2 regions of the Asticcacaulis carbonis genome follow, and region 2 is predicted to be linked to the other one. Evidence: predicted binding sites of a transcription regulator. Region 2 holds the regulator's gene; the other holds the start of a gene.

Region 1 (3,416 bases), 120 kb from region 2:
GTTTTCAATGTCACTGAACCATTGGTGGGCGTGACGGATCGACAAGGCCGAGATTTCGGCAATATTTTTGGCATCGATCTTGACCGCCAGAGCCTCCGGCTTGAGGCGCGCACCGCCGCAGGCCTCGCACGGCGTTTCCGACTGGTAGCGGCCGAGATCCTCGCGCACCCATGCCGAATCGGTTTCGCGCCAGCGCCGCTCCATATTGGGGATCACGCCCTCAAACGGCTTGGTGACATCATAACGGCGCGAGCCGTCTTCATAGACGAACTTGATCTTTTCTGAGCCGGAACCATTGAGGATAATGTCCTGCACATTTTCGGGCAGGGCCTGCCATCTGGTGTCCATCTTGACGCCATAATGTAGCGCCAGGGCTTGCAGGGTCTGGCTATAGAGCGGCGAGGGGCCTTTCGACCAGGCGGCGATAGCGCCGCCGCCCAGCGTCGCCTTCGGATCGGGCACGATCAGGCTTTTGTCGAAGGCCAGCTTGACACCCAGACCATCGCAGGCCGGACAGGCGCCGAACGGATTATTGAACGAAAACAGACGCGGCTCGATTTCCGAAATGGTGAAACCCGAAACCGGACAGGCGAATTTCTCCGAAAAGATAATGCGTTTCGGTTCGTCCTCGCCTTCGGCTTTATCGGCATATTCTGCGATGGCCAGACCGTCGGCCAGCTTCAGTGCGGTTTCCAGACTGTCGGCCAGACGGGCCATGATGCCGGCCTTGACCACGACGCGATCCACAACGACGTCAATGTCATGCTTGAACTTCTTGTCGAGTTTCGGCGCATCCTCGATGGCGTAATATTCGCCATCGACCTTGAGGCGCTGGAAGCCCTGACGCTGGAGATCGGCGATTTCCTTTTTATACTCGCCCTTGCGACCGCGCACGAAGGGGGCCAGCAGCAGAAGGCGCGTGCCTTCGGGCAGGGCGGTAATCTTATCGACCATCTGCGAAATCGTCTGGCTTTCGATCGGCAGGCCGGTGGCGGGTGAATAGGGCACGCCGACGCGCGCCCACAACAGCCGCATATAGTCATGGATTTCCGTGACGGTGCCGACCGTCGAGCGCGGATTTTTCGAGGTCGTCTTCTGTTCGATGGAGATGGCCGGTGACAGACCTTCGATCAGATCGACATCGGGCTTCGACATCAGCTCCAGGAACTGACGCGCATAGGCCGACAGACTTTCGACATAGCGTCGCTGGCCCTCGGCATAGATGGTGTCAAACGCCAGCGACGACTTGCCGGAGCCTGAAAGCCCGGTCAGCACGACAAGCTGGCCGCGCGGAATATCAACGTCCACGCCCTTGAGATTATGCTCGCGCGCGCCCCTGATCCTGATGAAATCCTGGTCGAAAGGGTGATGAGCCATACGCACCTTATCCGGGGAAAGAACAAAGAGATTTATAGAGGAACTCTTGCGCGATTTACCAGGCGCACGCAAGAACATTTTGGCAACATTGATGGGCGCATCGCGCCGTCCTGATGCGCATATGGAGATGGCGGGTCTGGCTGTCAAATCCTGTCAGCAGGTCTTTTTGACTTTCTGGCGCAATCGGAACACAGTTAAGTCGGGTTTCTTGGTCAAGCTCACCTCAGGAGGGGCTGACATATGGATGACAGGCCGGGCGGCAAACGCTTCTGGATGAATTTCGACGCATGGAACGCGCGCGCCCTGAATGCCGCCTGGCCCTATTTCGGACGGCTGGATCGCCGTGGCCGTTTGAGCGCGGCGGTGGCCATATCGGTTGTGGTGCATCTGGCGCTGATCTGGATGCTGCTGAGCGAGCGTCCCGATGCCTGGCATTTGTCGCAAAGCTGGCAAACCGATGATCAGCCCGAACCGGTCGAATTGTGGCGCGTCACCTTGCCAAGGCCAGAGCCCCGGCCAAAGGTAATACCGCAGATGCCTGAGCGCCCCGAAGTGCCGCCACGCGATGTTACTCAGCCGCAACCGGCTCCGGCTGCTCAGTCCGCGCCGTCGCAAGCCGTGCAGCGCCCGCAGCCCGCGCCTGAAGTGACTGTTCCGGTGCCTCAGGTCAATCCCCTGCCATCACCCGTGGCGACGCCGCAGGTCGAAGCGCCGCGCGAGATGAGCCTTAGTCTGAAAACCAAGAAGAAAGACAATGAGAAGGTGGCCAGGGACGACAATGCGCTGGGCAAGCTGTCCGATCTCAAACTGCATCAGGTGCCTTCGATCAATCTGCCGGCGCTGAATGCCGTGCAGCCTTCGGGGCTGACCCGACCGACCGTCAATCCGGGCGGCTCATCGGCGGGCGGGGAGCCGGCAGTGGGCAGCCGTCTCGGCACGGTGCAACTGCCGGGCGGGCTTTCGGGTATGGGTGTGAATGGCCGCGGTGCGGTCAGTCAGGCCTTGCAGGATCATGACTATTGCGTCGATCAGCAGATCAAGGGCAAGGCCATCCCCGCCGATTGCCATATGAGCAAGCTAAGCGAGGCCAGGTCACTGGGCGTGAAGCACGTTGCCGAATACGACAAGGTGCTGGCAAAACGGCAGTCTCAGGCTACGCCCGGCAACGATGATTACTGGCGGCGCGTGGTGCAGGGGCCAACAGATCCCGGCCACGACGACCATATGCCGCACAAAGGCGCCTATAGCGAAGGCAGGGCTAATCGCGTCAAGGGGGAATGCTCGCTGTCCGATTCCTGCTAGAGCAACGAGCGTTTAATTTGACTTACAAATTGAATGCGAGATGCGGAAAAACGTAAAATCTAGAGCGGGTTGCATGCCTTTGACCGATTCAATCAGAATGCAAACCGCTCTAAAACAGATCGTCTTCCAGCGCCATAAGGGCTTCGGCCCCGGCCTTCATTTTAGCAAGGTGAGCGTCGGCATCGGGCAGGATGCGCTCCAGAAAAACACGGCCGATTTTCAGCTTGGTGGCATAAAACGGGTCGCTGTTACCGCCGTCAATGGCCGCTTGCGCCGCCTTGGCCATCATGGCCCACATATAGCTCATGCAGGTCAGGCCGAAGAGGTGGAGATAGTCGAGCGAACCGGCGGCAGCATTGTCAGGGTTGCCCATGCCGTTTTGCATCAGCCACATCGTGCCGTCCATCAGCTTCGCCTTGGTGGCTTTCAGGGCTGCGATATAGGCGGGCGCCTTCGATGAAGGCTCTTCGGCGGCGATATAGGCGTCGATTTCACCCAGCAAGGTTTGCAGCGCGCGGCCACCTTTCGAGGGCAGTTTGCGACCGACCAGATCAAGCGCCTGCACGCCATTGGTGCCTTCATAGATCAGGGTGATGCGCACATCGCGCATATATTGCGAGGCTGGGAAATGTTCGGTGAAGCCCGAACCACCATGCACCTGCATGGCGTCGGACGTGACCTTGAAACCTTTTTCGGTCAGATAGGCTTTGATGACGGGGGTGAGCAGGCCCATATAG
Region 2 (3,416 bases):
AAACCCCTACTGGCCCGACTGGCCGACGGATCAACGCTCGATGAGGCCGACGCCGAATCGTTCTTCACTGCCTGCCTGCGTGGCGAACCAACGCCTGCACAGGTAGCGGCGGCGGTGACGGCAATAAAAATACGCGGCGAAACCGTAGGCGAAATCGCCGCCTCTGCCCGCGCCATGCGCAAGGCCGCCATCCATCTCGATCACCCTTATGATGTCATCGACGTGTGCGGTACGGGCGGCGATGGCCTGCATACACTCAATATCTCAACCGCCGTCGGTTTCGTGGCGGCGGGCGGCGGGCTGAAAGTGGCCAAGCATGGCAACCGCGCCATCACCTCGAAATCGGGCACAGCCGATGTGCTGGCGGCGCTCGGCGTCAATCTGGAAGCGACACTCGATCAGCAGCGCACGGCGCTCGATGAGGCGGGCATCTGCTTCATGTTCGCTCAGGCCCATCACGGTGCGATGCGTCATGTGTCGCCGATCCGTCAGCAGCTCGGCTTTCGCACCATCTTCAACCTGCTGGGCCCCTTGAGCAATCCGGCAGGCGCTAAGCGTCAGGTGATGGGCGTGCCGTCCTTGCGCTTTGTTGAGCCGATTGCGCAGGCGCTTGGCCAGTTGGGGGCGGTCAGGGCGTGGGCCGTGCATGGTTCGGGCCTCGATGAACTGACCACGACGGGCGAAACCGACGTGGCTGAATATCATAACGGCTTTGTGCGCCTGTTCAAAATTACACCGGAAGCCGTGGGCCTGCCGCGCGCCGCTCTGGCTGATCTGATCGGTGGCGCACCCGATCATAATGCCCGCGAACTGACTGATCTGCTCGACGGTAAAAAAAGCGCCTATCGTGACATCGTCATGCTCAATGCCGCCGCTGCCTTTCTGGTGGCCGACAAGGTCGAAACCCTGCGCGAAGGTATTGCTCTGGCAGGCGATGTGATTGATCAGGGCCGGGCGCGGGCTGCGCTGGCGGCGCTGATCCGCGCCACCCCGCCTCTGGAGACGACATGACCGATATTCTTGAACGCATCGCCAATTATAAGCGCGAAGAGGTGGCGGCGCGCCAAAAAGCTGTCACACAGGCCGATCTCGATGCTGCGATCAAAGCGGCGGATGCGCCGCGCGGCTTTGCGGCGCGTCTGGTGACCGATCAGCGTCCGGGCAGTCTGTCGCTGATTGCCGAAATCAAGAAGGCTTCGCCGTCCAAAGGTCTGATTTGTGATGATTTCGATCCGCCGTCTCTGGCGCGCGCCTACGAATCGGGCGGTGCCTCGTGTCTGTCGATCCTGACCGACGGGCCCAGCTTCATGGGCCACGAATCACACTTTCAGGCGGCGCGCGCGGCGGTGAATCTGCCCTGCATCCGCAAGGAATTTCTCGTCGATAGCTGGCAGGTGGCCGAATCACGCAGCCTCGGCGCCGATGCGATTCTGGTCATTATGGCGATGATCGACGATGCTCTGGCGGGCGATCTGATCGACGCAGCCCATGACCTCGGCATGGATGCGCTGGTCGAGGTGCATGACGCAGCGGAAATGACGCGCGCCTTGCGTTTGAAATCCAAACTGATCGGCATAAATAACCGGAATCTCAGGGATTTTCATGTCGATCTGAAGGTGACCGAAGACCTGTCGGTCATGGTCGGCAAAGAGCATATTCTGGTGGCCGAAAGCGGCATCTTTACCGCCGAGGACGTGGCGCGACTGGCCTCGACCGGGGCCACCGCCATGCTGGTCGGCGAAAGCCTGATGCGTCAGGGCGATGTGACGCAAGCCGCGAAAAAACTGCTTTCTCGCTAAAAAATTGCGGCATTAGCTTGACATTAACCGGAACACATATAGAACATTTTGCATAGGTTCATGACTTGTTCCGCGCCATATTGTGGGCGGAAAAATGCAAAGGTGTCCCGATGCTGACGACCAAACAACGCGAACTTCTGATGTTCATCCATGAACGGATCAAGGAAACCGGCGTGTCGCCTTCTTTCGATGAAATGAAGGAAGCGCTCGATCTGGCGTCGAAATCCGGCATTCACCGCCTGATCACGGCGCTGGAAGAGCGCGGCTTTATTCGCCGTCTGGCGCACAGGGCGCGCGCGCTTGAGGTCATCAAGCTACCGGATCAGGCCACCACCTCAGCACCGCCGCGTGGCCGTCAGGCCTTTGTACCGCAGGTCGTTGAAGGCACGAAGCCCGCCGAAGCGCCGCGCGCGGTCACTGATGAAACGCGCGACCTGCCCCTGCTGGGCAAGATCGCGGCGGGCGTGCCGATTGAGGCGATGGGGCAGGAACGCGACCGTCTGGCCGTGCCGGAAGCCATGCTGGGGGCGGGCGAGCACTATGTCCTCGAAATCGAAGGCGATTCGATGATCAATGCCGGTATTCTCAACGGCGATTATGTGGTGATCCGCAAAACCGATACGGCGCAGTCGGGCGAGATTATCGTGGCTCTGGTTGATGATGCGACCGCCACCCTCAAGCGTTTGCGCAAAAAAGGCGCGTCGATTGCACTTGAAGCCGCCAATCCGGCCTATAAGACGCAGATCTATAATGATGGCCAGGTCAAGGTGCAGGGCCGCCTTGTCGGGCTGATGCGGCGTTATCACTGACCTAATTCAGCATCCGAAGGGCTTGACCAGTAGCGTTGGCCACGCAGCGGCTGCCCGGCGCGGATGGCCCAGCCTTTTTGCGTGCGGGTCAGTTCGAGCGCGCCGAGGCGGCGGAAATCCCCGGCGCTGATATGGTTGACGCCTGAGCAAGTTTGCGGCCAGTCGCCGACCGGATTGCGCAGGACGACGAGTGTGCTTGAACGGCACAGAGAATCAAGCACCTTGGGTTTGGGCGGCACATTGGAAAACCAGAAGCCGACACGGTAAGGCGATGCAGCTTGCGGAATGCAAGCATAGCCCTTGCAGGTATAAAATTTTTGACGGGTATCGGCGTCAAGCGGTTGCAGTCCGTAACGCTGCGTCCACTGCACATAGCCGAATTGCCGGACTTTCGGACGCAGGACATAGGCGTCGTGGCCGATGCGAATAGCAGCGTTACCGCCATCGGGATCGACCCAGATGTCGGAAACCGGCAGGCGCGGCCACCACAGGATGGCCGTGGCGGCGATCAGGCCCAGCCAACGCACCGGGCCGCGTACCAGACATATCCACACTACGCCGAACAGCGAAACCGGCAAAATATAGCTGGCGGTGGACGGCCAGCCTATAACGGCTTGTGGCAGGGCCGATGTCCAGGCGGCGATATGGGCGATGAGCCACAGCCCGCCCGCCGCTACATTGAGCAACAGTGGCCCCAGCGGCGTAGCGGCCAGAACCGTGCCGAGCGCCAGAGCGGGCATGACGATAAAGGCGGTAATCGGCGATTCAAACAGATTGGACAACAGGCCATAGACCGAAAAACGGTTGA

What was found. Region 2 encodes LexA, which represses DNA repair genes until DNA is damaged. Its sites were predicted from a motif close to ATGTTCNCNANNTGTTCT; they were not measured.
Region 1: uvrA (excinuclease ABC subunit UvrA) is a predicted target of LexA. The motif match lies at 1,449-1,466, and genes of this name have one in related genera.

What each region holds. Positions count from the first base shown of each region.
Region 1 is NZ_JASERT010000001.1:741,368-744,783, forward strand. It holds gene uvrA (excinuclease ABC subunit UvrA) at 1-1,377, opposite strand, end outside; gene QB905_RS03630 (hypothetical protein) at 1,618-2,679, shown strand; gene QB905_RS03635 (acyl-CoA dehydrogenase C-terminal domain-containing protein) at 2,789-3,416, opposite strand, start outside.
Region 2 is NZ_JASERT010000001.1:860,645-864,060, forward strand. It holds gene trpD (anthranilate phosphoribosyltransferase) at 1-1,011, shown strand, start outside; gene trpC (indole-3-glycerol phosphate synthase TrpC) at 1,008-1,799, shown strand; gene lexA (transcriptional repressor LexA) at 1,910-2,608, shown strand; gene QB905_RS04240 (ComEC/Rec2 family competence protein) at 2,602-3,416, opposite strand, start outside.